One region of the Nocardia sp. NBC_01499 genome, then DNA from elsewhere that is predicted to be linked to it. Evidence: riboswitches for the same ligand, from Rfam matches in the RefSeq annotation. Region 1 holds a riboswitch; each other region holds the start of a gene.
The links. A riboswitch is a leader RNA that binds a small molecule or an ion and turns the genes downstream of it on or off. The one in region 1 is predicted to bind S-adenosylmethionine.
Positions count from the first base shown of each region.

Region 2: another riboswitch for S-adenosylmethionine. It lies ahead of OG203_RS39330 (amino acid ABC transporter permease); the one in region 1 lies ahead of OG203_RS22980 (aminotransferase class V-fold PLP-dependent enzyme).
Region 3: another riboswitch for S-adenosylmethionine. It lies ahead of OG203_RS19910 (bifunctional o-acetylhomoserine/o-acetylserine sulfhydrylase); the one in region 1 lies ahead of OG203_RS22980 (aminotransferase class V-fold PLP-dependent enzyme).
Region 4: another riboswitch for S-adenosylmethionine. It lies ahead of OG203_RS27730 (rhodanese-like domain-containing protein); the one in region 1 lies ahead of OG203_RS22980 (aminotransferase class V-fold PLP-dependent enzyme).

Region 1 covers NZ_CP109426.1:5,025,995-5,033,441, reverse strand. The annotation lists gene OG203_RS22985 (Pls/PosA family non-ribosomal peptide synthetase) at 1-3,444, opposite strand, end outside; SAM riboswitch class IV at 3,905-4,018, shown strand; gene OG203_RS22980 (aminotransferase class V-fold PLP-dependent enzyme) at 4,066-5,385, shown strand; gene OG203_RS22975 (flavin reductase family protein) at 5,399-5,950, opposite strand; gene OG203_RS22970 (YbaK/EbsC family protein) at 6,125-6,601, opposite strand; gene OG203_RS22965 (2-oxo-4-hydroxy-4-carboxy-5-ureidoimidazoline decarboxylase) at 6,655-6,975, opposite strand; gene OG203_RS22960 (crotonase/enoyl-CoA hydratase family protein) at 7,321-7,447, shown strand, end outside.
Region 2 covers NZ_CP109426.1:8,631,203-8,638,649, reverse strand. The annotation lists gene OG203_RS39340 (glycosyltransferase) at 1-913, shown strand, start outside; gene OG203_RS39335 (hypothetical protein) at 917-1,618, opposite strand; SAM riboswitch class I at 2,033-2,127, shown strand; gene OG203_RS39330 (amino acid ABC transporter permease) at 2,316-3,389, shown strand; gene OG203_RS39325 (amino acid ABC transporter ATP-binding protein) at 3,386-4,153, shown strand; gene OG203_RS39320 (ABC transporter substrate-binding protein) at 4,153-5,127, shown strand; gene OG203_RS39315 (GNAT family N-acetyltransferase) at 5,132-5,659, shown strand; gene OG203_RS39310 (LLM class flavin-dependent oxidoreductase) at 5,656-6,768, shown strand; gene OG203_RS39305 (ABC transporter substrate-binding protein) at 6,765-7,447, shown strand, end outside.
Region 3 covers NZ_CP109426.1:4,303,035-4,310,481, forward strand. The annotation lists gene OG203_RS19880 (serine hydrolase domain-containing protein) at 1-35, shown strand, start outside; gene OG203_RS19885 (TetR/AcrR family transcriptional regulator) at 36-683, opposite strand; gene OG203_RS19890 (MFS transporter) at 736-1,911, opposite strand; gene OG203_RS19895 (NADP-dependent isocitrate dehydrogenase) at 2,236-3,453, opposite strand; gene OG203_RS19900 (MFS transporter) at 3,759-5,255, opposite strand; gene OG203_RS19905 (TetR family transcriptional regulator) at 5,388-6,107, shown strand; SAM riboswitch class IV at 6,159-6,269, shown strand; gene OG203_RS19910 (bifunctional o-acetylhomoserine/o-acetylserine sulfhydrylase) at 6,363-7,447, shown strand, end outside.
Region 4 covers NZ_CP109426.1:6,058,470-6,065,916, reverse strand. The annotation lists gene fgd (glucose-6-phosphate dehydrogenase (coenzyme-F420)) at 342-1,352, shown strand; gene OG203_RS27735 (O-succinylhomoserine sulfhydrylase) at 1,404-2,618, opposite strand; gene OG203_RS27730 (rhodanese-like domain-containing protein) at 2,671-3,087, opposite strand; SAM riboswitch class IV at 3,102-3,218, opposite strand; gene OG203_RS27725 (hypothetical protein) at 3,282-3,728, opposite strand; gene OG203_RS27720 (FAD-dependent oxidoreductase) at 4,067-5,455, shown strand; gene OG203_RS27715 (amidohydrolase family protein) at 5,515-6,387, shown strand; gene OG203_RS27710 (DUF456 domain-containing protein) at 6,400-6,882, opposite strand; gene OG203_RS27705 (hypothetical protein) at 7,168-7,447, shown strand, end outside.

The DNA of each region.
Region 1 (7,447 bases):
GGTGCGAATCCGGCCGACCAGCAACCACTTCGCGGCCACCGACACCGCACCGGCCAGCGCGCCCGCGCTCAGCAGCACCAGTCCGCTGAGCAGCGCGGTGGCCAAATGGCCGAGGTGCTGCGCGAGCCAGGCGAGGGTGAACAGCACGCCGAGCCCGATGGCGAAGGTGACCAGCACCGGCACCAGGCGGCAGGTTTCCACGATGCCGCGCGCGATCCGCAGCTTCGGCGGCGGATCGAAAGTGCGTGCGGTGTCCGAGCTTTCCGGTGCGCGGCGCAGCCGCACCGGCGGGCTGCCAAGCCAGGACGAGCCGGCCTTCGACTTGGACGGTGCGGCCGAAAGGACCGCGACCAGACCGTTTTTCGGCACCCGACGACCCGGTGCGGTCATGCCCGAGTTGCCGAGGAAGGCCCGCTTGCCGACCTTCGCCTCGCCGATGCGCAGCCAGCCGCCGCCGAGTTCGTAGCTGGCGATCATGGTGTCGTCGGCCAGGAACGCGCCGTCGGCGACGGTGGTGAACTTGGGCAGCAGTAGCACCGTGGACGCCTCGACGCCCTGGCCGATCTTCGCGCCGAGCAGGCGCAGCCAGATCGGCGTGAGCAGGCTCGCGTACAGCGGGAACAGGAAGGTGCGCGCGGAATCGAGCAGTCGTTCGGTGGACCACACCTGCCAGCCGGTCCGGCTGCGCACCGGGTGATAGCCCTCGCGCAACCGGAAGCTGAGCAGTCGTACCAGGATGATGGTGATCGCCGCGTACACCGCGAGGCTGAGCAGCGTCGCGACCGGCAGGATCGCGAAGGCGCGGCCCAAACCGCCCGCGAGGGTGCGGGTGTCGCGGATGAACCAGGCGATGAAGAGGCCACCGGCGCCGATGCCGAGGATGGGTACCGCGGCCAACGCCATCGAGGTGATGCCGAAGATCGCCACCCAGTGTGCCGCGCGATCGGGCGTGTGCCCCGGCCAGCGATGATGTGCTTTACCGATTTTCGCGGCAGGCGAGCCCGCCCACTCCTGCTCGGCCTTGACCTTGCCGGATACCGCGGAGCCCGGCGAGATCTCGGCGTTCTTACCGATTCTGGTGCCGGGCAGCAGGATCGATCTGGCGCCGACCACCGCACCCGGTCCGATGGCGATCGGGCCGAGGTGCACGACGTCGCCGTCGATCCAGTAGCCGGACAGATCGACCTCGGGTTCAACGCTGCAGCCGTCGCCCAGTTCGAGCATGCCGGTCACCGGCGGGAGGGTGTGCAGGTCGACGCCCTTGCCGATCTTGGCGCCGAGCGCACGCGCGAACGGCACCATCCACGGTGCGCCCGAGAGGTTTTCGGCACCGCTCGCCTCGGACAGGCGCACCGCGGCCCACAGCCGCAGGTGCACCGAGCCGCCGCGCGGGTATCGACCGGGTTCGACGCCGCGCAGCAGCAGTCGAGCGCCGACAACGCAGATCCCCATCCGGCCTGGGGGCGAGATGAAGAGCAGGAACGCCACCAGCGTCCACCACCAGGACAGCTGCGGCAGCCACGGCAGCGAGCCGGACCAGGCCGCGATATTGCCGACGATGGCAAGCCAGGTGAGCCACTGCAGGCCGGTGAGTGTGGTGAGTGGAATGGTGGCGAGCACCTGCGCCCACTGGGCGGGCCGCGGTGTCGGGCGCACCACGCGCTCCTCGACGGCGACGGCCGGTGTGCTCTGTTCCAGCAGTTCCACCAGTGCGCCGAGGCGGGGGTGGTCGTAGAGGTCGGCGACGGTGATCTGTGGATAACGCGCGCGCAGCGCGGTGACCATCTGGGCCGCCGCCAGCGAGCCGCCGCCAAGGTCGAAGAAGTCGGCGTCGAGGTCGGTGACCTCGCCGCCGAGCACCGAATCCCACAGTCCGGCAACCCATTGCGCGGTGCCGGTCAGATCGCTGTCGTCGTCATCGGTGTTGTTCGGCAGCGGCCAGGGCAGCGCGTTGCGGTCGACCTTGCCCGAGGTGCGGGTCGGCAGTTCGTCGACCACCGCGAGCCGGGGGACCAGCGGCGCCGGAAGTTGTTCGGCGAGTTGGGCTCTGGCCGCCTTGCTGTCGAAATCGGGGCCGGTTCCGGTGAGGTAGCCGACCAGGATCTTGTTGCCCGCCTTGGTCGTTCGGATCGCGGCGGCGGCGCCGGTGACGCCTGGCAGGTGTTGCAGCGCGTTGTCGATCTCGCCGAGTTCGATGCGGCGGCCGCCGAGCTTGATCTGGTCGTCGGCACGGCCGAGGAAGACCAGACCCGCGCTGTCGTTGCGGACCAGGTCGCCGCTGCGGTAGGCGCGCTCCCAGCCGACCGAGGGCAGCGGCGCGTACTTCTCGGCGTCCTTCGCGGGATCGAGGTAGCGGGCCAGGCCGACGCCGCCGATCACCAGCTCGCCGGATTCGCCCTCGCCGACCGGGTTTCCGGCCGCGTCGATGACGACGAGGTCCCAGCCGTCGAGCGGCAGCCCGATCCGGATGGGCCACGTGCCGTCGAGCAGCGCGGTGCAGGCGACCACTGTTGCCTCGGTGGGGCCGTAGGTATTCCAGACCTCGCGATCCGTATCGCCGTTGCCGGCAAGACGTTCCGCGAGTTCGGGCGGAACGGCCTCGCCGCCGAAGATCAACAGCCGGACCGCGTCCAGCGCCTCGGCGGGCCAGGTCGCGGCCAGTGTCGGCACGGTCGAGACGATGCTGATTTCCCGGCGAACCAGCCACGGGCCGAGATCGGCGCCGGTGCGGACCAGGTCGCGCGGGGCAGGCACGAGGCAGGCGCCGTTGCGCCAGGCCAGCCACATTTCCTCGCAGGAGGCGTCGAAGGCGACCGAGAGTCCGGCGAGCACACGGTCGCCTGGGCCGATCGGGGCGTCCGGCAGGAAGAGCCTGGCCTCGGCGTCAACGAACGCGGCGGCGTTGCGATGGGTCACCGCAACACCTTTCGGCGTTCCGGTGGAGCCGGAGGTGAAGATGATCCAGGCGTCGTCGGCGGGGGTCGGCAGGGTGCTGGTTCGCGCGTCGGCCGGATTGTCTTCGGCCGCACGGATTCCCGCCGCTGTGGTCGCGATGCCAGCCGCCGTCACGATCGCGGTGACCTGCGCCTCGCCGAAGACCAGCTGGGCCCGCTCGTCCGGGTCGTCGGCGTCGACCGGCACATAGGCGGCGCCGGAGTACAGGACGGCGAGGATGGTCAGGTAGAGCTGGCGAGAACCCGACGGCATCCGCACGCCGACCCGGTCGCCGGGTCGCACGCCCGCGGTGGCGAGCCTGGCCAAGGTCTTCTCGATCTCGACGACGAGCTCGAGGTAGCTGAGCACCACGTCGCCGTCGTCGATGGCGGGTGCGTCGGGATGGGTCAGCGCGGTCGCGGTCAGGATGTCGACGAGGGTCCGGGCCGGTGGCGTGTGCGCGGTCCGTAATAGGGGATCAACCGTCACATCAACCTGTGGCTGGAGCATGACGCCCTGCCCACCTCCCATTCGACCTGCCTCGCACTTCCCTGGTGTTGTTTGTGTCATAGCTGGGTTACCAGTGGGCAAACACCACGGTGACCAGTTGTCCACGGTACTCGGGGTTGTCGACGTTTGTTGTTCACCGGCGCTGTTCCAGGTTCCCTGGCCGCGGGCGGGGTTGTTGCAGGTCGTGGCGATTTCCGTCGGGCGCGCCGAAGCAATGCCTGGTGGGCGGGTTACCGGGCGAGTTCGCCAGAAGGTCGCTGTGCGCGCCGATGTGATTCCCCTCATCGGCCCGGTGATCTTGCAGCTCAGGGCGTTTCGGACCGGATCGATCAGGCCGCGGAGACGACAGCCGCGGTGAATGCCGAGCGAACGGACACGGCAGTCCGGACACGCGGCGCCGATGGCCTTGGAGATCAGAAACAGTTGACAGCTCGGGGGCGGATCTGCCAATCTCGGGTCAGGTCATGAGTACCAGCGTTCAGCCCCGGCTTGCTGGTCGGCAACCCTCCTCCGCGGTGGGGTGCTCCGGGTGACGACCAGGCCGACGCCCGACCGGGTGCGGCAAGCGCGGACTCGATGAATCTTCTGATGACGAGTCCCAGAGTCGACGGGATTTTCGTGATGACTGCTGTGGTTGCTCAGAACTGTGCCCCCCTCGCCCGGGTTTCCGGTGACGACCTCCAGGTGCCGCTCGTTCAGGGCGGGACGACCACCTACGCCAACTTCGACTATGCCGCGAGCGCACCGGCATTGGCCCAGGTCACCGACCGGGTGCAGCAGCTGCTGCCGTTCTACGCGAGCGTGCACCGCGGTGCCGGTTACGCCTCGCGGATCTCCACCGAGTGCTACGAGGCCGCCCGCGGTTCGGTGAGCCGGTTCCTCGACGCGGCCGACGATCAAGTGGTGGTGTTCACCCGCAACACCACCGACTCGCTGAACCTGCTCGCGTCCTGCGTGCCCGGCGACACCGTGGTGCTCGACATCGAGCATCACGCCAACTTCCTGCCGTGGACCAGGCACGGCCGTCGCGTTGTGCAGGCCGCGGCCACCGTCGAGGAGACCATCGGACGGCTGGTCGCCGAGCTGTGCAGCAAGCCGGCCGCGCTGCTCGCGGTGACCGGCGCCTCCAATGTCACCGGCGAGGTGCTGCCGCTCGAACGCCTTGCCACCATCGCTCACCAGTGCGGCGCCCGCATCATCGTCGATGCCGCACAGCTCGCGCCGCACCGGCGAATCAGCCTGCGCGACACCGGCATCGACTACCTCGCGTTCTCCGGCCACAAGCTGTACGCGCCGTTCGGCGCCGGCGTGCTCGTCGGCCGCCGCGACTGGCTCGACAACGCCGAGCCCTACCTCGCCGGTGGCGGCGCGGTCCGCGAGGTCACCACCACCGGCGCCGAATGGGCACCGGCCCCGCAGCGACACGAGGGCGGTTCGCCCAACGTGCTCGGCGCCGCCGCGCTCGCCGCCGCCTGTGATGCCCTCTGTGAGATCGACGCCGAAACCCTCGCGGCCAACGAACATCAGCTCGCCGACCGGCTGCGCGACGGCCTCGCCGCCATCCCCGGCGTCAACCTGCTGCGCATCTGGACCGACGCCCCCGACACCGTCGGCATCGTCGCCTTCACCCTGGACGGTTTCGTCCCCGGCCACGTCGCCGCCTACCTCTCCGCCGAGCACGGCATCGGCGTCCGCGACGGCCGCTTCTGCGCCCACCCGCTGCTCGCCCGCCTCGACCTCGACGGAGCCCTGCGCGCCAGCGTCGGCCTCGGCACCACCCCCGCCGACGTGGACCGTCTCATCCAAGCCATCGCCACCCTCGTGCACACCGGCCCATCCTGGAACTACGCCACCACCCAGGGCCTCTGGAACCCCGCCCCCGAAACCCGCCCCTTCACCTCGCAGGCCCCCACCGGCGCCGCCCCCTGCCTCGTCGGCTAGCGGCCGCGTACTTTCAGTCGCCGAGTTTGGTTGGACGGTGGTAGCGGCCGTTGTAGTAGAGGAGGGGGGCGGCGGAGGGGGATTCGTTGGTGTTGTCGTGGACTCGGGTTACCAGGCCGACGACGAGAGTGTGGTCGCCGAGGGGGATCAGTTGGTGGATGGTGGCGCGGAGCCAGATGGGGGTGCCGTGCAGGACCGGTTCGCCGGTGTCGAGGGTGGTCCACAGGGAGCGGTCGGTGAAGCGGTCCTCGGCGGTGCGGGCGAAGCGCTGGGCCAGTTCGTGCTGGTGTTCGCCGAGGAAATGGATGACGACGGAGTCGGCGTCGAGCAGCGCGGTGAGGCTGGACGAGGTGTGCGCGATATTGAAGGAGACGAGCGGCGGCGCCAGCGACAGGGACGCGAAGGAGGTCGCGGTGAAACCGATCGGACCCTTCGGTGAATTCAGCGTGACGACGGTGACGCCAGCGGGATAGTGGCGCATCGAGGCGCGGAACTGCTCGGCGGTGATCCCGCTCAGATCGTCGGGGATCTGGAAATCCGTGGCGGGCCGTTCTGCTTCGGTCACCCGTCCAAAACTACGCTCCCCCGCCTCTCCGGGTATTCAGGCCAGATCTAGGTGCGGGGAGGGTGGCGTTGGCGACCGGCGGGATTGGGGTGGGGGAGTTGGCCCGTGCCCGGTGAGTTACCCATGTGCTGGCGAGATCAGTGGGCAAAAGATCAGCTGGCACGGAACTGGCAGTCAGTCGATATCTATGGGGAGGCCTGCGGTGATGCGGACCAGTTCGTGAAAAGAGGTGCGGAACACGGTGTTCGGGTGGCCGCCTGCGGCCCATACCTCGCGGTGCTGGGACAGGGCGGTGTCTACCCAGGTGGGGAGGTTGGTGGGGTGGCCTACCGGTGCGACGCCGCCGATCGGTTGTCCGGTCACCTCGCGCACCATGTCGACCGGTGCCCGGGTGAGCGTTCCCTCCAGGCGCTTTCCGGTGGACTCTAGATCTACCTCGTGCGCGCCGGAAACCAGCAGCAGCACCGGATCCTCGTCCAACAGGAACACCAGCGCGCTGGTGATGGCGCCCACCTCGACGCCGAGCGTTCGCGCGGCATCGGCGACGGTGGGGGTTGGTGCCGGCTGGGTCACGATGACACCGTGATGGCCTCGGGCGATGAGGGTGTCCGCGACTCGGCAGGCGATCGGTGGCAATGTCGACCTGCGCATGCCACCAGAGTAGAGCGATTGCGGATGGTGCGCCGGGCTACTTCGTGAATGCGTCAGTATTCCGGATACCCCTCGCTCGGTCCGAGCATCAGCGCTATACGCGCACGCGTGATCCGCGCGAGCTCGGTCACGCTGCCGCCCGAGACATGTTCGTGCACAACTACTTCGAGCGCCGCATCGAGATCCCGCTGGGACAGCGCGAGCAACTCGACATCGGCCTTGGCCAGCAGGGCGTCCCGATCCGGATAGGGCCTGGCATCGGCGAGCTTGGCGGCCCAGGTGACATTGCAACAACAGGAGAAGAGCGCGTGTATCGCACGGGCCCGGGAGATTTCGTTGAACCGGTCGAGGCCGATTCCTTGATGCATCAGCATGATGGCCTCCAAATAGGTGATTGAGGTTTGCTGACTCGCCTCCATGATCCGCTCAACAGCGAGGTGGGACCTAGTGCGCCGCACCGATTTTGCGCAGGGTTTACATGTGTTGTTGGCCGCGTGGCCGCGGCGTGTTCGTGGCCCCGGGTGTCTCGCGTCCGAGCGGTCGAGACTCGCGCCTTCGGCGCATGCGCTTCGACCACTCGGACGCGAGACGGGCCACGAACGGCGCTCGCAAAACTCGCGCTGTGGTGGCTGAGTGTGCTTCGACGGCACCACCTGGTGTTTACCGCCGATTTCCGGATGCAGAGTTTCGGTCTGTCACTTGCTCGATACGCTGTAAGAATGACTGACTGGCAGGCTTTTACCGTAGAAACGAAGGATCACGTCGCGCAGGTGACGCTGACGGGTCCAGGCAAGGGCAACGCGATGGGCCCGGATTTCTGGCGTGAACTGCCGGAGATCTTCCAGG
Region 2 (7,447 bases), 3.6 Mb from region 1:
GTCGGCCGATGACACCTTCGCGACAGCGATCGATGCGGCCGGTGGTGATCCGCGAATCACGGTGTTGCGCAATGACACCGACCCGCCGCCCGGCTGGACCGGGAAGGCTGCCGCGTGTGCGCGATTGGCCGACTCCGTGGCCACGCCGGTGCTGGTCTTCGTTGACGCGGATGTGCGGCTGGCACCGGGTGCGGTCGCGACGGCGGTCACCGAACTGCGCAGGCGGCGGGTCGCGCTGGTCTCGCCGTGGCCGAGGCAGCGGGCCCGGTCGGTGGCCGAGGCGCTGGTGCAGCCTTTGCTGTGCTGGTCGTGGGCCGCGACGCTGCCGATCTCGCTGGCCAACCGGAGCCTGCGACCGTCGACTTCGGTTGCCTGCGGCCAGTTCCTGGTGTTCGACACCGCCGCCTACCGCGCCGTCGGCGGGCACGCCGCGGTGGCCGCCAGCGTCACCGAGGACCTCGATATCGCTCGAACACTGCGCCGCGCAGGGCAACCCACCGTTCTCGTCGCCGCGGGCCGCATGGCGAGCACCCGGATGTACGCGGGTACCGCCGAACTCGACGCCGGATACACCCGCTGGCTGTGGTCCGCGTACGGCGGCACCGTCGCGGGCGGCGCGGGCGTGGGAACGCTTGCCGCCCTGGCTTATTGGGTCCCGCCCCTGGCCGCGGTCGGTGGTTGCGGAGCGGTCCGCCGGGTCGGTGTCGTGGGCTACACAGCCGCCGTTACGGGCAGGCTGCTGGCCCGCTCCACCGAAACCGGCGGGCCGATTACCCGCACCGATGTCCTTGCGGCCCTGGCTCACCCGTTCTCCGTGGCCGCTTACCTACTGCTGTGGGCACGCTCGCACCGCGCTCGGCGGCGGGACGCGCTGAGCTGGAAGGGCCGCACGCTCAACATAACTGGCACCTAGGACTTACGGGACCTCGGTGATCCCCACCGTCGGCAGGAAGAAGCAGGACTTGCCGCCGTTCTCCACGGTGCCGAAGACCGCGGCGAGCACGGTGCCCTGGCCGGTGTCGACGGGTACGGCGCGCACACCGCCCATCGGGAGGGCGGCGACGAAGAAGTTCTGGATGGCGCGTTCGGCCATGGGGCGCAGGGCGGCCGGGACTTCGGCGGGGATCATGGCGCCGAAGACGGTGGACAGCGGGCCCATGGCGGCAAGTCCGCCGCGGCCGCTGGTCACGTTCATCCAGGCGACCTGCATGCCGGTGGTGTCCGATCCGTCCTGGCCGAGGCCGTAGGGGACGAAGGTGAACATGGTCTGCCCGGCCTTGACGGCGGCCAGGTCGAGCCCGGGGATGGTGATCGAGGTCTTGGGCCACGGGCCCGGCACCGCCCCGGCTACGGCCGGAGCGAGGCCGAGGGAGGTGCCGCCGAGGCAGAACGGGGCCGCGGTCGGGTACAGGAACGGCTGCATGCCGAACGCGCGCAGGCCATCGATCGCGGTGTTGTAGACGCCGAACAGGTCGCCCGGCGCGGCGGTGCCGGTCTGGGTGGGACGCTCGCTCGCCGCGGCGGGCGGAACCGGGGTCACGCCCGGCACGGTCGGTGCCGCACCCGAAGTGGGGGCGGCGAGCGCCAGCGCGACCGAGCAGGTCGCGACAGCGGACATTATGGTCAGACGGCGGTGCACGGCCACGGAGACCTCTTCTCATCGTCGACGCAATCGAAGGCTGACGGTACTCCGGCAAACGCCGTGAACAGGCTGTATTGCTTGTGGCAAGTCATCGGCGTGTCATTCCAGCACCGCGACCATCGCGGCGGATCCGAGGCAACTTCGCGGGGTTCGCATATCGAGGCACGCACCAAGCCGTATGCTGCTCCCCGGCGGAGCCGCCCGAGTACGTGAGCGCACGCCGCTACCGATCACGCTGAGCCAGCGTATATCCGGCTATCGGACTTACCCGGCAAACCGGGCCCCGGCAAGATCTACACTCACGGTGATTACTTCCCTTGTCCAAGGGTTCGCCTGCTGGGCATGATAATTCGGCTCGACCCTGACATCGTCCGGTGTCCGGATCGGCGACAACCATCCAGAGCGACCGAGAGACCTGGCTCGTCGACGTCGCAGCAACCCCCCGGTTCACCGGGTGCGGGTGCTTCCGCCGGGACCGATGGAGGAACCGAAGTGATCATCGCCGCTGTCCGTGGCACCCGTTGGGGCCGCCGTCACATCGATCAATGCAAAGTCACATCCGCGAGCTGTCGGGGCTGACCCGCAGCCAGTCTATTGCACCCGTCGCTGGCCGGGTGATGTGACCGCGGCCCGATGTGGCGCGGTTTCGTTCGTTCTTCCGAAGGACCTCGACATGAGTGCGTCCGCCGCACCCGATGCCGCAGCACCCGGCGCTACCGCCGCCGCCGACCGCGATCCGGTCGCTACCGCGACTCGCGAACCCGGCGCCACCGTCCGTGCCGAAGCCGCCCTCGATCCGGCGCCGGTCGAATCCGCCACCGCGCTGGGCGATTCCGCGCCGACCGTCGCCAAGACGCGCCACCCGTGGCGATGGGTGATCAGTGCCGTCGCGCTCATCCTGCTCGCGCAGTTCATCCACGGACTGATCACCAACCCCGGTTGGGATTGGCCGACTTTCGCGAAGTACATCACCGCGAAGTCGGTGCTCGCCTCGCTGAAGGTGACCCTGGAGCTCACCGCGTGGGGTACCGCCCTCGGCTTCCTGCTCGGCACCGCGCTCGCCATCGCGCGACTGTCGAACAATCCGGTGCTGCGGGTGATCTCGTGGAGCTACATCTGGGCGTTCCGCTCGATTCCGCTCATCGTGCAGCTGCTGTTCTGGTTCAACATCGCCTACCTGTACAACACGCTGTCGGTCGGGATCCCGTTCGGCCCCGCGTTTTTCACCTTCGAGGTGAACGGGGTGATCAGCGGTTTCACCGCGGCGGTGATCGGGCTCGCGCTGCATCAGGCGGCGTACTCGGCCGAGATCATCCGCGCCGGCATCATCTCCGTCGACGCCGGTCAGCTGGAAGCCGCTGCCGCACTTGGCATTCCGAAGGTGCGCCAGTTCCGCTCCATCGTCGTCCCGCAGGCCATGCGCTCGATCCTGCCCAATGCGACCAACGAGGTGATCAGCCTGTTCAAAGGCACCTCGATCGTGTCGGTGATGGCGATCGCGGAGCTGTTCTACCAGGTCCAGGTGATCTACGGACGCAACGGGCGGGTGGTACCGCTGCTGCTGGTTGCCACCGCCTGGTACATCGTGCTCACCACCCTTCTCTCGGTGGCGCAGTACTACATCGAGCGCCACTACGCCAAGGGCACGCAGCGCACGCCACCGCCGTCACCGGTCCAGCGGGCCTGGCAGAAGCTGCGCGAGGTCGCCGAATCCGGTTCCACCGCACCACGAGGAGCGACCCGATGACCGCCGCACCCGCCGTCGAGGTACGCGGCGTCCGCAAATCCTATGGCGCGCACGAGGTGCTGCGCGGGATCGACCTGACCGTGCGCTCCGGCGAGGTGGTCACGGTGATCGGCCCGTCCGGTTCCGGCAAGTCCACGCTGCTTCGGGTGGTCAACCATCTGGAGTCGCTGGACGCAGGCACCGTGCACATCGACGGCGAGCTGATCGGATATCGACTGCGCCGCAACACCTTGCACGCGCTACCCGACCGTGAGGTGCGCAAGCAGCGCTCCCGGATCGGCTTCGTCTTCCAGCAGTTCAACCTGTTCCCGCATCTGACGGTGCTCGATAACGTCACGATCGCACCGCTTTCCGCGCAACGCCGCGACCGCGCCGAGATCGAGGCCGAGGCACGAGTGCTGTTGGAACGGGTCGGCATCGGTGAGCTGGCCGACGCGTACCCGCGCAGGCTGTCCGGTGGGCAGCAGCAGCGGGTGGCGATCGCGCGGGCACTTGCCTTGCGCCCCAGGGTGATCCTGTTCGACGAGCCGACCTCCGCGCTGGACCCCGAGTTGGTCGGCGAGGTCCTCGACGTGATCCGCGACCTCGCGCACGGCGGCACCGCGCTGGTGATCGTCACCCATGAGATCGGCTTCGCCCGCGAGATCGCCGACACCGTGGTGTTTCTCGACGCGGGCGTCATCGTCGAACAGGGCGAGCCCCAAGTAGTCCTCGACAATCCGCGCCACCCGCGCACCCGCGCCTTCCTCTCCCGAGTCCGCTGATGAACAGGTTCCCGATGAAGCTTTCCGCCCTGGCCACCGTCGCCGCGACCGCGGTCGTGCTGTTGGCCACCGGCTGCACCGATCCCGAGGCGGAGTCCGCGGCTCAGCCCGCCGGTGCGATCACCTTCGACCTCTCCGCCGCCCAGACCGGCCGCGTGCGCGCGACCAAGGTGGACAGCATCGCCACCGAAGTGCCGCAGGCCATTCGGGATCGAGGCACCCTGGTGGTGACCGGCGCGTCCGGCACCGCGCCGCCGCTGCGTTTCTACGCCAACGACGACAAGACCGTTGTCGGCTCCGAGGTCGATTTCGCCTCGCTGATCGCCGACGTCCTCGGCCTGAAACTCGATGTGCAGGTGGCGGATTGGTCGCAGAACTTCGTGCGCATCGATTCCGGTGAGGTCGACGCGTTCATCTCCAACGTGACGGTGACCGAGGAACGTAAGGAGAAGTACGACTTCGCCACCTACCGTAACGACACCGTCGCGCTGGAGGTGCCCAAGCAGAGCACCCTCGAGTACAAGGATCGCAAGAGCCTGGCGGGCAAGCGAATCGGCGTCGGCAGCGGCACCAACCAGGAACAGCTGCTGGTGAAATGGAACGAGCAGAATCACGCCGACGGTCTCGCGCCCATCGACATCGCCTACTTCCAGCAGACCAGCGACTATTACCTGGCGCTGGCCTCGCAGCGGCTGGACGGCTACATCGGCCCCAACCCGACCGCGATCTACCACTCGGCCACCGCGAACCAGACCAAGATCCTCGCCACCTTCTCCGGCGCGGGCGAGGCGCTGCAGGGCGAGATCGCGGTGCTCACCAAGAAGAACACCGGGCTGATCACCGCCGTCCAGCATGCCCTGAACTACGCCATCGAACACGGCACCTATCAGCAGGTGATCGATCGGTGGGGTCTGAAGACCGAGCAGGTCACCGAGTCGCGGGTCAACCCGCCCGGCCTACCGAAGCAGCAGTGAGTCGATGACACAACAGCTTTCGGCACGCGAGTTGCGCGTGCACCAGGTCGCTCAGGACGATCCGCTTGCCGCACCGCTGCTCGCCGAACTCGCCGTCGAATACAGCAGCCGCTACGGCCGCAGCCCCGGTGAGATGCACGCATCGCTACGTGACTATCCCGCGACGGAGTTCGCGCCACCACACGGCGCGCTGCTGGTTGTCACCCGCCACAGCGAGGCCGTCGCGGGCGGCGCATTCCAGCGCTACGACGCGGAAACCGCTGAGCTGAAACGAATCTGGACGTCCCGCGAGCACCGCAGGCAGGGACTCGGCTTGTTCGTGCTCGAACAGCTCGAAGCCGAGATCGTGCGACGCGGCTACCGGCGTATCTACCTGACCACCGGTCCACGCCAGCCGGAGGCCGTCGGCCTCTACCTGGCCGCCGGGTACACCGCGCGCTACGACCCGGCCGTGCCCGCCGAGGAGCTCGGCCCGCACCCGTTCGAGAAGCATCTGCCCGCCGTTACCGACGAACTGGGAGCAACCGCATGAAGTTCCTACTGTTCACCCTGGTCACCCGGGTGCCAGACCCGACAACCGGCCGGCTGCCCGGTACCAGGGAGCGACTGCGCAACGTCGTCGAACAGGCAAGGCTTGCCGAGGATCTCGGCTACGACGGGTTCGCCGTCGGTGAGCGGCACGAGGATCCGTTCCTGTCCGCCGCGCCGCCGGTGATCCTGAGCCACATCGCCGCGGTCACCTCCCGCATCACGCTGTTCACCGCGGTCACCACGCTGAGCCTGCTCGACCCGGTGCGCGCCTTCGAGGACTACTCGACGCTGGACAACCTGTCCGGCGGCCGCCTGGAGCTGATCATCGGCAAGGGCAACGGGGCCGCGCAGGCCGAGCTGTACCACGTCACCACCGACGACCAGTGGGACCGCAATCGCGAGGGCTACGACCTGTTCCGGGCGCTGTGGGGCAGCGATAGCGTCACCTGGTCGGGCCGGTTCCGGCCGGAGCTGAAGAACGCCAAGGCATTACCTCGGCCGTGGCAGCCGAAGATCCGGATCTGGCACGGCAGCGCGACCAGCCGGGATTCGGTGGAACTGGCCGCGCGCCACGGTGATCCGCTGTTCTCGGCGAATGTCACCAACCCGATCGAGCCGTATGCCGAACTGGTCCGCCACTATCGGGAGCGCTGGGAGTTCTACGGGCACAACCCGGCCGACGCGCTGGTCGGCGCAGGCACGGCCGGATTCCATGTCGCCCGCAGCTCACAGCAGGCACTCGGCACCTATCGACCGATCTTCGAGGCGCGACTCGCCTTGGCGCGCAAGCTCGGCCTGCCGGTCGTGTTCGAGACGCTGGACGACTTCGTCACCCGCAGTTCGGCTTTGGTCGGCAGCCCCGAGCAGGTGATCGACAAGGTCGGCAGGCAGCACGAGCGGTTCGGCCACGAGGTGATCCACCTGTCCGCCGAGCGCGACGGCCGCCCCGAGATCGACTACCTGGACAGCCTCGCCCTCTTCCAAACCGAGGTGGCGCCGGAGCTGCGCCGCCGAATTCCCAGCCGCCCGTTGGCAACCGGCGCCGATGCCGCCGATCTCGACCCGCGCGACGACCTCGTCCGCACCGAAACTTCTGGAGTTACCCCGTGATCCGACACCGTCACCGAATCATCGCGCTGGCAGGCGCGCTCGCCGCGGCGACCACCGTGGCCGCCTGCGGCACCGATTCGGCCGCGCCCGGCGGCGACGCCGGACCCCCGAAGCCGGGCGGCACGCTGCGCTACGGGTTGTCCCAGGCACCGACCTGCTCGGATCCCGCGCAGGCCGGCACCAACCAAACCCTGTACGTGACACGGCAGATCGTCGATTCGCTGACCGACCAGGATCCGAAGACCGGCGAGCTGAAGCCGTGGCTCGCGCAGAGCTGGGAGGTCACCCCGGACGCGAAGGTGTTCACGTTCCACCTGACCGACGGGGTCACCTTCAGCGATGGCACGCCGCTCACCGCGGACTCGGTGGGCAAGACTCTCGATTCGGTCATCAAGCTCGGCTCGGCGAAAGCGGCCCTGGCCGCGAGCTACCTCACCAACTACGTCGGCACCACCGCCGTGGACCGGTTGACCGCGCGGGTCGAGTTCAGCAAGCCCAATGCGCAGTTCCTACAGGCGTCTTCGACTCCCCAGCTCGGCATCCTCGCCGACGCGACCACCGCCAAGCCCGCCGAGCAGCGCTGCCTCGGCGACAACATCGGCAGCGGGCCGTTCACCTACGCGAGCTACCGCCAGGACGCGTCGGTGACGCTGGCGAAACGCCAGGGCTACCAATGGGG
Region 3 (7,447 bases), 720 kb from region 1:
AATCCGTGCTGACCAAAGGGCTGTGCGGGCAATAGCTACGAGTCGGTGCCGCGCACGTCCGCCAACGCGGCGTCGGCAATGTTGTGCAGGTGGGTGGTCGCGCGGCGCCAACGCCGTTGCGCGCGTTCGTTATCCGGGTCGACGAAGTTGGAGATCAGGATGCCGCGCAGGGCGTCCATCGCGGTGTAGATGAAGTCGCGCGCCTCTTTGCGGCGAATCTCGTCCGGCACGAACCGGGCGACCGCCATCAACACGGCGTTGTTGACGAACGGCTCGACCTTCTCCATCGCGGCGGCCAGTATCGGATCGGTCCGTCCGGCCACCCACAGTTCGACGGTCGCGATGAACAGCGGGCCCTGGTGCAGCTCCCACAGGAATTCCAGCGCCGCGGCGACCGGGTCGTTGCCGCGCTCGACCTTGGCCATCTCGCGCATCGCGGTCTCGGCGCGCAGTTGCGCCAGGTGACTGATCGCCGCGACCACCAGGTCGGTCTTGGAACCGAAGTGGTGCACCTGCGCGCCGCGGGTGACCCCGGCGCGTTCGGCGACCCGCGGCGTCGTCGTCCCGGCGTATCCGTATTCGACCAGACAGTCGATGGTCGCGTCGAGCAGCCGGGTGCGCATTTCGGTGCTGCGTTGCTCCTGGGTGCGCCGCTGCGGTTTCGCGACTTCGATCCTGGCCATCCGGCGATTCTACACTTACATACAGCTCTGTATGTTCAGACGAAGCGCGGCGTCAGGCGACCAGCGCGGCCGCCGCGACGAGGCGGGCGTCGCGGCGGGCCACCGCGATGGTGATCGCGAACAGCACCACGCCGACCACGGCGAGGCCGGCACCGACCATCGCCGGCGCGGTGTAGCCGAACCCGGCGGCGATCACGGCACCGCCGAGCCACGCGCCGGCGGCGTTGGCGATGTTCAGCGCGGCATGGTTCAACGCGGCGGCCAGGGTCTGCGCCTCGTGTGCCACGTCCATCAGCCTGGTCTGCAGCCCGGGCGCCAGCGACGCGCCGGTCGCACCGACCAGGAACGCGCCGATCGCGGCGGTGTAGGGATTGTGTGCCGCCGCGACGAAAACGGCGAGAATGACGGCCATGCCGATCATCGAGGCATAGATCGCCCGATCCACACCCTTGTCGGCGAGCACCCCGCCGACGATGTTGCCGACCACCATGCCGACACCGAACAGCATCAGTACCACCGGAACCAGTCCGGCCGACATCCCGGCGACACCGGTGAGCGTGGTGGTGATGTAGGTGTAGACGGCAAACATGCCGCCGAAGCCGATCGCGCCGACCAGCAGGGTCAGCAGCACCTGGGGGCGGCGCAGTGCGCCGAGTTCGGTCATCGGATTGGTCATGGTGATGCCGGTGAGCTCCGGTACGTACCTGATCAGGGCGGCTATCGTCGCCAGGCCGATGACCGCGACCACCACGTAGGCGTCGCGCCAGCCGAGATGCTGGCCGAGCCAGGTGGCCAAGGGAACGCCGACAACATTGGCGGCGCTCAAGCCGAGCATAACCGCGGCAACCGCTTTAGCGCGCTGCCCCACCGGAGCGAGCGTGGCGGCGGCCAGCGAAGCCACCCCGAAGTAGGCGCCGTGCGGCAGGCCGGAAACGAACCGGGCGAGCACCAGCAGGTGGAAGGTCGGCGCGAGCACGGTCGCCACATTGCCCAGCGTGAATGCCGCCATCAAGGCGATGAGCAACTTCTTGCGGGAGACCCGCGCGCACAGCGCCGCGATGACCGGCGCGCCGATCACCACGCCGAGCGCGTACGCCGATACCGCGTGCCCCGCGGTCGGCTCGGAGACACCCATGGCCCGCGCGATGTCCGGCAGCAAACCCATGGTGACGAATTCTGTTGTGCCGATGCCGAACCCGCCGAGTGCCAGCGCGAGCATGGCAGGCATATGCCAGGTCGTCCGCGCGGCTTCGGAGCGTGCGGAGGCCTGGGTGGCGAGGGGAGTGGTCACGTATCCATGAAACGCTTCTTAAGTCAGTTTCGCTTCCCCGGTAAACGTGAGTTGAGACACGCTAACAACGAGAAAACGTGCAGGTCAGCATGTAAAAAAAGTGCATTAAGGACACGTCATGCCCCATGACCTGGCAAATTCCGTTCGGAACCAATCGGGTACCAGGAAAACAGTCCGGGCACCCGTACCACCATGTGGTGCGGGTGCCCGTGAAGTCATCCCCCGGCGCCGGATTCGCTTCCAGCGCCGGGTGTTACCTGGTCAGCGGAGAGCGCGGGCCAGGTTGGCGTCGAGCGCGCCGAGGAATTCCTCGGTGCTCAGGTAGCCCTGATCGCCGCCGACGAGCGACGCGAGGTCCTTGGTCATCTGGCCGCCTTCGACGGTCTTGATGACGACATCCTCGAGGGTCTGCGCGAAGCCGATGACCTCGGGGGTGTTGTCGAGCTTGCCTCGGTGCTCGAGCCCGCGCGTCCAGGCGAAGATCGACGCGATCGGGTTGGTAGAGGTCGGCTTGCCCTGCTGGTGCTGGCGGTAGTGCCTGGTGACGGTGCCGTGCGCGGCCTCCGCCTCACAGGTCTTGCCGTCCGGGGTCAGCAGCACCGACGTCATCAGGCCGAGCGAGCCGAAGCCCTGCGCCACGGTGTCGGACTGCACGTCACCGTCGTAGTTCTTGCAGGCCCAGACGTAGCCGCCCTCCCACTTCATGGAGGAGGCGACCATGTCGTCGATCAGGCGGTGCTCGTAGGTCAGGCCCGCCGCGTCGAACTGGGTCTTGAACTCGGCATCGAACACGTCCTGGAACGTGTCCTTGAACATGCCGTCGTAGGCCTTGAGGATGGTGTTCTTGGTGGACAGATACACCGGGTAGTTCTGCTGCAGGCCGTAATTGAACGAGGCCCGCGCGAAATCGATGATCGAAGCCTTGAAGTTGTACATGCCCATGACGACGCCGCCGTCCTCGGGCATCTTCACGACCTCGTGCTGGATCGGCTCGCTGCCGTCCTCCGGCGTGAAAGTGATGGTGACCGAACCGGCCTGATACACCTTGAAGTCGGTGGCGCGGTACTGGTCGCCGAACGCGTGCCTGCCGATGATGATCGGCTTGGTCCAGCCGGGCACCAGGCGCGGGACGTTGGAGATGATGATCGGCGCGCGGAAAATGGTGCCACCGAGAATGTTGCGGATGGTGCCGTTGGGCGAGCGCCACATCTTCTTCAGGCCGAATTCCTCGACGCGCGCCTCGTCCGGCGTGATGGTGGCGCACTTGACGCCGACACCGTGGCGCTTGATCGCCTCGGCCGCGTCGACGGTGACCTGGTCGTCTGTCTTGTCCCGATACTCGATGCCCAGGTCGTAGTACTCGAGATTCACATCGAGGTACGGGTGGATCAGCTTGTCCTTGATGAACTGCCAGATGATCCGGGTCATCTCGTCGCCGTCGAGTTCGACGACGGTACCTTCAACCTTGATTTTGGACATGGATCTTCGTGTCCTCCTAGGATGGTGCCCTCATTGCACGGCCAGGTGAACACGCTTGTGAGCGGACCCCAGCTGTTCCAACAGACAACGTATATGCCCCGCGTTGTCCGCGAGACGAGTGGTCAAACAAGACAAGCGTACTGCTGCCGATGATCGTGGTGTGCGGGCAGCCCCCCGAGTGAGAAACCCCACGAACTTACTGACTGGTAGGTCATTTGCGCAATTCGCAGGTCGCCGCCCGCAACGACCTCGGTCCGCGCACCGCCGAGCTGGCGATACGCGGACCGAGGGGTACTACTTCGAGATCAGACTCCGACGTGCACCGGGCGCGCCCCGTCCTCGGAACCCTCGATCAGGTTCTCCGGCCGGTCCCTGATCATCAGCGCGATCACCGGGACGGCGGCAAGGAAGAACCCGGCGCCGACGTAGAACGCCACGTCGTAGCTGTGGATCGAGGCGCGGGCGATCAGGTTGTCGATCGTGGCATGGCTCTCCGCATAGGACTTGGCCGTCTGCACCGAGATGGTCGTCAGCAAAGCCGTGCCGACCGCGCCACCGACCTGCTGCGCCGCGTTGAGCAGCGCACTGGCCACGCCGGAATCCGCCTCCTCGACCTGGTGCAGCGCGACGGTCTGCATGCCGACGAACAGCGGGCCCATGCCGAGCGCGATCAGCACCTGCGCGGGCAGCACGCTCGACGCGTAACTGTCGCCGAAGCCGAGCTGAGCCAGCCACAGCAGGCCGAGCACGCCGAGCACCGCACCGGCCACCATCAGCGGGCGCGGGCCGAGCTTGGGCAGCAGCGCGCTGGTGATACCCGCGGAGATCGCGATACCGGCCGGGAAAGGCAGGAACGCGAAGCCCGCCTTCAGCGACGAGTAACCGAGGGTGATCTGGAAGTAGTAGCTGAGGAACAGGAACATCGCGAACATGGCGATCGGCACAAGCAGCGCGGCGAGGAACGCGCCGCCACGGTTGATCTCACCCGGAATATGCAGCGGCAGTAGCGGATTGGCCGAGCGACGTTCGATGACGACGAAGGCGATCAGCAGCGCGGCACCGGCGACGAGCAGGCCGAGGGTGCTGCCGGACAGCCAGCCGTCCTCGGCGGCGCGGCTGAAGCCGTACACGATCGCGATCAGGCCGAGCGTCACGGTGACCGCGCCGGGCACGTCGTAGCCGCCGGTGCGCGGCGTCGGCACGTCCTTGACCACCCACGCCAGCGCGCCGAGCAGGGCGAGCAGCGCGATCGGGGTGTTCACCAGCAGGCACCAGCGCCACGACGCGTACTCGGTGAGCGCGCCACCGGCGATCAGGCCGAGCGCGGCGCCACCGGCCGAGATGCCGGCGAACACGCCGAACGCGGTGGCCCGTTCGCGGGCCTCGGTGAAGGTCACCGACAGCAGCGACAGCGCCGCGGGCGCGAGCAACGCCGCGAACGCGCCCTGCAGCGCGCGCCCGGCGAACATCTCCGCGCCGTTCTGCGCGAGACCGGCAAGTGCCGACGCGGCGGCGAAACCGACCAGGCCGATGATGAACATCCTGCGTCGGCCCAGGTAGTCGGCCAGCCGACCACCGAGCAGCAGCAGGCCGCCGAAGATCAGCGTGTAAGCGGTGAGCATCCATTGCTTGTTGCCATCGCTGATGCCGAGATCCTGCTGGGCGAATGGCAGCGAGATGGTCACGATGGTGGCGTCCAGAACCACCATGAGCTGGGCCAACGCGATCACGCCGAGTGCGAACCAGCGTGCCGAACTGCCCTTTCTTACCGGAACTTCTACTGCTGTCGCAGTCTCGGTCACGTCGTCTCCTCATCGTAGGAAGTGCGTGGCTATCCTGTCACTAGCCGACATTTGTCGTCAAGAGAAAAATGTCGTGATGCGACATTTGACGGTTACGGACACGAAAACACTAGGTTGCGATAGGGTGTGCACATGCTCGAGTCACCGACGCCGACGGGCGCGAGTGCCGCAGCGGAAACTCCTGCGAGCGCCGCGCCGAACGCCAATCCCGGCCTGCGCGAACGCAAGAAGCAGCAGACCAGGTTGCGGATCATCGAGGTCGGGCTGAGCCTGTGCGACACACAGGGTTTCGACGCGACGACGGTCGAGCAGATCGCCAACGCCGCCGACGTCTCGCCGCGCACGATCAACCGGTACTTCGACAGCAAAGAGGACATCGTCCTCGGCCCGGTCCAGGACTTCGGCCAGGCCGTGGCGGAGGCGCTGCGCCAACTCCCGGTCGACGGCAACGAACTGGAATCGCTGCGCAAGGCGTTTCTGCACGTGATCGACCGAGCCGTGCACGAACCAGCGGGCGGCCCCATCTCGTTCCGGCAGTTCCAGCAGATGCAGCGGATCGTGCGCAGCAGTCCCTCGGTGAGCGCGCGCAGCCTCGAACACGCCGACAGCAAGAACAGGGCGATCGCCGCGGCGGTCGCCGAACGACTCGACACCACACCCTGCGCGCTCCCGGTGCGGCTGATCCTCGGCACCTGGCAGCTCATCGGCCATCTCGCGATGGAGTGCGGCGAGAGCATGTTCGACTATGACGATCTGCGCGCCGCGGCCGCGGCGGGCCGGAACTCTTTCACCGCGGCGTTCGACGAGTTCCGTCGCGTCTGCGGCGGCGCGCGGACCAGCGCGTCGGACTGAGTTCGCCGATAGGTTTCGGCCGTCGCGCGACGGCCGGTTATGATGCCCTCAGGTCATGAGTGCCAGCGCGAAGCCCCGGCTTGCTGGACGGCAACCCTCCAGCAGCGGTGGGGTGCTCCGGGTGATGACCGGGCTCTCGAAGGTCGAGAGCAAGCGCGCTTTCAGGAGGTTCCCGAAATGTGTTGTTGTCCTTCGCCCATATCCCGATAACCCTTGTAGTTCTGGCGAACAACCTTTTCCTTTGGAGCAAAGCTCATGAGTGATTCCACCGTGCCCGCGGCCGATGTCGATCCCACCGCGCAGTGGTCCTTCGAGACCAAGCAGGTGCACGCGGGACAGGCACCCGACGGCACCACCGGTGCCCGTGCCCTGCCCATATACCAGACCACCTCGTACGCCTTCCGCGACACCGATCACGCCGCCGCGCTGTTCGGGCTCGCCGAGCCGGGCAACATCTACACCCGGATCATGAACCCGACCCAGGACGTGGTCGAGCAGCGCGTCGCCGCGCTCGAAGGCGGTGTCGCCGCACTGCTGCTCGCCTCCGGACAGGCCGCGGAGACGTACGCGATCCTGAACCTGGCCGCGTCCGGCGATCACATCGTGTCGAGCCCGCACCTCTACGGCGGCACCTACAACCTCTTCCACTACACGCTGCCCAAGCTCGGCATCGAGGTGTCCTTCGTCGGCGACCCCGACAACCTGGACGAGTGGCGGGCCGCGATCCGGCCGAACACCAAGGCGTTCTACGGCGAGACCATCGCCAACCCGAGCAGCGCCATCTTCGACATTCCCGGCATCGCCGCCATCGCGCACGCGGCCGGGCTGCCGCTGATCGTGGACAACACGGTCGCCACCCCGTACCTGATCCAGCCGCTGGCGCACGGCGCCGACATCGTCGTGCACTCGGCGACCAAGTACCTCGGCGGGCACGGCGCCGCGGTGGCGGGCGTAATCGTCGACGGCGGCAACTTCGACTGGACGGTGACCGACGCGAAGGGACAGTCGCGCTTCCCCGGCTTCACCACCCCGGACCCGAGCTACCACGGCGCGGTATTCGCCGACCTCGGCGCGCCCGCCTTCGCGCTCAAGGCGCGCGTGCAACTGCTGCGCGACCTCGGCGCGGCGATCTCGCCGTTCAACGCGTTCCTGATCAGCCAGGGCATCGAGACGCTGAGCCTGCGGGTCGAGCGGCACGTCGCCAACGCCAAGGCGGTGGCCGACTTCCTCGGCACCCAGCCGGAGGTCACGAAGGTCATCTACGCGGGTCTGCCGTCGTCGCCGTGGTACGAACGCGCCAACCAGCTGGCGCCCAAGGGCCCTGGCGCGATCGTTTCCTT
Region 4 (7,447 bases), 1.0 Mb from region 1:
CAATTGTCCCACTAGAGACACAGCCGGACGGAGTCCGTCCGCAAACCGCGCATGGCCGGAGCGAATGCGGAGGTACGCCTACCGGACACCTCCGTGGGGGGAAGTCCGACTCGATGCGACCCTTCGCACACCCTCGGGTGCCGCTGACTATGGTCGAAGACGGCCGTATGACGTATATGCGAAAAGCGCGGGACAGTGCTCGAATGATCGCCGAGGCGCGGGAACGTTCGCGATCCCGCGCCGGTTGAAGCGAGACATGACCGCAGCGTGTCTGCGGCCGACAACGGTGTGCGGGAACGCCCGCACCGCAGGTGTGCAGCGAAGCGACAGGAGTGGCGCACATGGGTGAGCTCAAGCTCGGATACAAGGCGTCGGCGGAACAGTTCGGGCCGCGCGAACTGGTGGAGATCGCGGTGCTCGCCGAGGAACACGGCCTCGACAGTGCCACGGTGAGCGACCACTTCCAGCCGTGGCGGCACAAGGGCGGGCACGCGCCGTTCTCGCTGGCCTGGATGGCCGCGGTCGGCGAGCGCACCAAGCGGATCCAGCTCGGTACCTCGGTGCTCACGCCGACCTTCCGATACAACCCGGCGGTGATCGCGCAGGCCTTCGCCACCATGGGTTGTCTGTACCCCGACCGGATCATGCTCGGTGTCGGCTCCGGTGAGGCGCTCAACGAGATCGCCACCGGGTACAAGGGCGAATGGCCGGAGTTCAAGGAGCGTTTCGCGCGGCTGCGCGAGTCGGTCGAGCTGATGCGCGCGCTGTGGACCGGCGACCGGGTGGACTTCGCAGGCGAGTACTACAACACCGTCGGCGCGTCCATCTACGACGTGCCCAAGGGTGGTATCCCGATCTACGTCGCCGCGGGCGGGCCGCTGGTCGCGCGCTACGCGGGCCGCGCGGGTGACGGCTTCATCTGCACCTCGGGCAAGGGCATGGACCTCTACACCGAGAAGCTGATGCCCGCCGTCGCCGAGGGCGCCGCCAAGGCAGGACGCACCGTCGATGACATCGACCGGATGATCGAGATCAAGATCTCCTACGACACCGATCCCGAACTGGCACTGGAGAACACCCGCTTCTGGGCTCCCCTGAGCCTCACCCCGGAACAGAAGCACAGCATCACCGACCCGATCGAAATGGAGGCCGCCGCCGACGCCCTCCCGATCGAGCAGATCGCCAAGCGCTGGATCGTCGCCAGCGACCCCGACCAGACCGTCGACCTCATCAAGCCTTACCTCGACGCAGGCCTCAACCACCTCGTCTTCCACGCCCCCGGCCACGACCAACGCCGCTTCCTCGACCTCTTCCAGCGCGACCTGGCCCCCCGCCTCCGCGCGCTGGCCTGATCCAACGACAAAGGCTCCACACGTGTGCACCGTGTGGAGCCTTTGTCGTTGCTAGCTCAGAGCGTGGTCGAGGTCGGCGAGGAGGTCCGCTACGTCCTCCAGCCCGACGGAGATGCGGACTACGCCGTCGGAGAGGCCGATGGTGGCTCGGCCTTCGGGGCCCATCGCGCGGTGTGTTGTGGTGGCGGGGTGGGTGATCAGGGATTTGGCGTCGCCGAGGTTGTTGGAGATGTCGACGATGCGTAGGCGGTTGAGGACTTCGAAGGCGCGCTTCTTGGCCTCGTGCGCGGGAGCGTTCAGCTCGAAGGTGACGACGGTGCCGCCCGCGCTCATCTGGCTGGTGGCAAGGTCGTGTTGCGGATGTGATTCCAGGAAGGGGTATTTCACCCAGCTGACGGCCTTGTTGGTCTCCAGGAAGCGGGCGATGCGCAGTGCGGATTCGGTCGAATGTCGCACGCGCAGCGGCATTGTCTCCAAACCCTTGAGCAGCGTCCACGCGTTGAACGGGCTCAGCGCCGGACCGGTATGGCGCATCAGCGTTTTCACCGGACCGTCGATGTAGTCCTTCGCGCCGAGGATGGCGCCGCCGAGCACCCGGCCCTGGCCGTCGATGTGCTTGGTGCCCGAGTAGACGACAACGTCGGCGCCAAGGTCGAAACCACGCTGCAGCAGCGGAGTGGCAAAGACGTTGTCCAGCACCACCTTCGCGCCCGCGGCATGTGCGAGCTCGGTAACCCGGCGCACGTCGACGAGGGTCTGCATGGGGTTCGCCGGTGTCTCGAAGAACACCGCCTGAGTGGGCACCGACAGCGCCGCTTCCCACTGGTCCAGATCCTCGCCGTCGACGAAGACTGTCTCGATGCCCCAGCGCGGCAGGATCTCGTTGCACACCACGAAGCAGGACCCGAACAGGCTGCGCGCGGCCACAAGTCGATCACCGGCGCCGAGCAGCGCGCCCAAAGCGGTGAATACCGCGGACATTCCGCTCGCGGTCGCGAAACACGCCTCGGCGCCGTCGAGCAGCCGCATCCGCTCCTCGAACATGGCGACCGTCGGGTTGCCGTAGCGGGAGTAGACGAAATGCTCGACGTCGCCGGTGAACGCGGCCTCGGCGGCCTCGGCGCTCTCGTAGACGAAGCCCGAGGTCAGGTACAGCGCCTCGGAGGTTTCCTCGAAACCGGAGCGGCGCAACCCACCTCGCACACCCAGGGTCGCGGGGCCGACGCCCTCGGGCAGCGGCTTGTCGAACGCACCACCGGTGATCACGACTGCCTCCCGACAGAGCTCCGCGACAACGCGTCGACCGAACAGCAGCTACTCATGACTGCCGCCAAGGCAATCCGAGGGCACGCCAGCCGCTGCCGCCGCGATGTCCGTCCGCGTCGACCGGGCCTTCGAAGCCCTCCAGCACGTTGTACGAGGTGCCGAACCCGGCCTGCGTCGAGGCGATCGCCGCGCCGATGGAGCGCTGCCCCGAGCGGCACAGGAAGATCACCGGGGCCGCCGGATCGTGTCCGTCGAGCGCCGTGACCAGCTGTTCGGTGAACTCGCCATTGCGCGTCCCGGTCGAATCGACCCACTCGATCAGCACCGTCGGGCGCTCGATCGAACTGGTGTCCGGCACGCCGACGAACTTCCATTCGGCCTCGGTGCGCACGTCGACCAGGACGGCTTCGGGATTGTCCCGCAACAGTTCCCAGGCCTGCTGCGGGGTGATGTCACCGGCATAACTCATCTGGACCCTCCTAGAATCCGCACTTGCCGCGCACAGGTTTGACGCGCGGCCAGGTCGTCACCCGGAGCACCCCACCGCGGAGGAGGGTTGCCGACCAGTATTGCCGGGGCTTGACACTGGTTCTCATGACCTTCTGCTGAGATTGCCTTGATCAGGGTCACCCTGTCAAACGGCTGCTCACGGTATGAGAATGCTCAATTACAGACCAGCCATTTGTCCCCGGATCGGGTCAAATTCCAGGTCGCGGTCGCCTCGTCGCCGTCGACCTTGGTGGTGACCGTCGCCTTCGCGCGGTCGCCATCGACGCTCGGATCGACGAGTTTGGTGATTTCCACGGTCTTTCCGCCGCCGGACCGCCCGGCCAGCGGTGACCGTTTCGGGTCGAAGCCGGGGCAGCCCGCGCCTGGTGGGGGCACCGAATCGGTCTTGTTGGACCCCTCGACGAAGTCGCGTACCGCGGCGGCGATCTTGTCCGCTTCTGTGACATTTTTCTCAGCGGGCGACATCAGCCCGCCGATGATGATCCCGGCGAGCACGAGCACCGCGACGACGGCGGCCGCGATGAACGGTGCCACGGAGCGCTTGTCGGTCTGATCGACCTGGATGACTTCGTCTTCCGCGGCTGACTGCTGCTCACTCATAGGACGATGATCCCTGGTCGGCGGCGGTATCCGGCGCCCGCCCCCGCGCGGTGAGCGAAGTCGACTGCGCCACGCCGGGATTAACGACACCCGTTCCGGTGAACCCAGCGAACGGGTCGCGTGGCATCCATTCAGTTCACGCACCGCACCGGGGCCTACCGTCCCCGTCACCGATAGAATCGCAAGACTGCGGCCTGCTGTCATAGCCGCGGCTGGGGTGGCCACGAGCCGACAACTCCAGTGTCCGCATCGTCAGGTGCAACCAGTCAGCGCGTAACTTAGCCTAGGCTAAGGAGTACGCCGTATTTGTTTCTCGACCAAAAGGGTGCGCGTAAAAGATGACCGAACAGAGTGCAGCTAACCGCCCGCTCCGCATCGCCATCGTGGGCGCCGGACCGGCCGGGATCTACGCCGCCGACGCGTTGATGAAATCCGACGCCGAGGTGAGCATCGACCTGTTCGAGCGCATGCCCGCGCCGTTCGGGCTGATCCGCTACGGCGTCGCGCCGGACCATCCGCGCATCAAGGGCATCATCACCGCCCTGCACAAGGTCCTTGACAAGCCGCAGGTGCGCCTGCTGGGCAACATCGACTACGGCACCGACATCACCCTCGATGATCTGCGCACGTTCTACGACGCGGTCATCTTCTCCACCGGCGCCAACGCCGACCGCGCGCTCGGCATCCCCGGCATCGGCCTCGACGGTTCCTACGGCGCCGCGGACTTCGTGTCCTGGTACGACGGCCACCCGGACGTGCCGCGCACCTGGCCGCTCGACGCGGAGAAGGTCGCCGTGCTCGGCGTCGGCAATGTCGCGCTCGACGTGGCCCGCGTGCTCGCCAAGACCGGCGACGAGCTGCTGCCGACCGAGATCCCGCCGAACGTCTACGCGGGCCTCAAGGCCAACAAGGCGCTCGAGGTGCACGTGTTCGGCCGCCGCGGCCCGGCGCAGGCCAAGTTCACCCCGCTGGAGCTGCGCGAACTGGATCATTCGCCGACCATCGAGGTCATCGTCGATCCCGAGGACATCGACTACGACGAGGGCTCCGAGGCCGCGCGCCGCCACTCCAAGCAGGTCGACATGATCGCGAACACGCTGGAGCAGTGGGCGATTCGCGACGTCGGCAACCGCCCGCACAAGCTGTTCCTGCACTTCTTCGAGTCGCCCGCCGAGATCATCGGCGACGACGGCAAGGTCGTCGGCCTGCGCACCGAGCGCACCCAGCTCGACGGCACCGGCAACGTCAAGGGCACCGGCACCTTCAAGGAATGGGACGTGCAGGCGGTCTACCGCGCCGTCGGCTACCTGTCGCAGAACCTGACCAACCTGCCGTTCGACGACCAGGCCGGCACCGTGCCCAACGAGGCGGGCCGGGTGATCGGCGACGAGAACGCCGACGGCGCCGACCGCTACGTCCCGGCCACCTACGTCACCGGCTGGATCAAGCGCGGCCCGGTCGGCCTCATCGGCCACACCAAGGGCGACGCCAACGAGACCGTCGCCTGCCTGCTCGACGACAGCGCGAACTTCACCCCGGCCGCGCAGCCGGAGCTGGACGCCGTCACCGAGTTCCTGGAGAGCAAGGGCATCCCGTTCACCACCTGGCAGGGCTGGTACCGCCTCGACGCGCACGAGCGCTCGCTGGGCGAGCCGGAGGGCCGTGAGCGCGTCAAGGTCGTCGAGCGCGAAGACATGCTGCGGGCCAGCGAGCCGCACAAGGTCTAGGCCGACTCGCTGTTAGGTCCGCGACAGCGGAAAGACTCGCACTGAGGCATTCTGTACAGGTGTTCGATGCCCATCTCCACATCTTCGATCCGCGGTTCCCGCGGTTCGAGAACGAGGGCTACCTGCCCGGCTCATTCACCATCGCCGACTATCGAAAGCGCATGTCGCGCTTCGATGTCGGCGGCGGAGCCGTGGTCAGCGGGTCCTTCCAGAGCACCGACCAGACGTATCTGAAGGCGGCCCTCGCCGAGCTGGGCGAGGGCTGGGTCGGGGTCACCCGGCTCGACCTTGACGCCACCGACGACGAGATCATCGAACTGGACCGGATCGGCGTGCGCGGCCTGCGGTTCAACCTCAAACGCGCCGCCGCCGACATCACCGGCATGACACTGCAGGCCCTGCGCGCCCATGAACTCGTCGGTTGGCATGTCGAGGTGTACATCGACGGTCAGATGCTCGCCTCGCTGCAACCGGTCATCTCCAAGCTTCCGGTCTTCGCGATCGATCACCTCGGCATGTCCGACGAGGGCCTGCCGTACCTGCTCGACCTGGTCGATCGGGGGGCGAAGGTGAAGGCGACGGGTTTCGGGCGGGTCGCGTTGAACGTTCCCGACACCCTGCGACGCATCCACGCGGTCAACCCGGAAGCCCTGATGTTCGGCACCGACCTACCCGGCACCCGCGCGGGCCGCCCCTTCCAGGATTCCGATGTCGACCTCCTCTGCGACGTGGTCGGCACCGATATGTTCGCCGTCCTGGAGGACAACGCCCGCGCGTTCTATCGGCTCCCCGCCCGGGTCCGCCCGCTGCCCGCCGACCCGGCCCCCACACTCCCCCTGTACACCACCGAACAACCAACCCTGCCCATCCGCCGCGACAGTCTCCCCAAACTCGAAGCGGCGGATACCATCCCGCTGCCGATCATCGAATAGCGGTCGAGTGGGCTAGGTGGCGATCGCGCCGATCAGCCAGACGCCGGTGGCGAGTAGGGCGCCGAGGAGTTCGATGAGCATGGACAGGCCTACGCCTTTGAGGGCGTGGACGGTCGATTGCCAGGCTTGGCGGCCGATGCGGAGGCGGTGGAGTTCGGCGAGGTAGACGCCGAGGACGAAGCCTACGAGCAGGCCTACCACGGGGATGACGAAGAAGCCGATGATGCCGAGGACCGCGCCGAGGATGAGGGAGCGGTTGGCGACGCCCGCGTCCTTCATCTTCCGGCCGGGCCAGGTGTATTTGATGACGCCGGAGATGACGAGCAGGGCGGTGCTGATGGCGAAGACGATCCAGGCGGTGCTGCCGCCGGTCATGAAGGCCCAGACCGCGATTGCGCCGAAGATCAGGATGACGCCGGGCAGGATCGGGACGATGATGCCGAGCAGGCCGACGAGGATAACCAGGCCGACGACTACCTCACCCGCACCACTCATGACCAGGCCTCGTTGGGTTCTCGCATGACTTCCACCTCACCGCACTGCCGCACCGGACGCTCGCCCGAATGTCGCGCTGCTGGGATTGTGTCGTATCGAGTGAGTCGGTGCACGACGGAGGGTGTTCGGAAACGACTGGCAGGTAGCCGGTTTCGTTCGCGCGAAGATTCATTCGCGTGACGCCGGTGCGGAAGATGCTGTTTCACAAGGTATTCCATGATCAACTGGAACATTCCAGCTTTCCATTCAAGAGTGCGTGTAGGCGATGAGGGCTACCATCGGACCATGAGTGGTGACGCCGAGGACGGGCCGTTGTTTCGTGCGGCGTACCGCCAGGCCGACACGTTCGACAATACGGCGAAGCCGGAAAGGTCCAAGGGCGCGCTCGCCCGCCTCGTCGGCTGGGTATCGATCGCCTTTGCTGAAGGGTTCCTGCGTGATCAGTTGTTTGTCGGAACCGTATTCTTCTCGATCATCGTTATCGTAATCGGTGCGACGTCGGGCAGCCCGGCATGGATGGTCGGCTATATCGTTGCCGGAGTAATCGGAATTGCCCTTGTCGCCG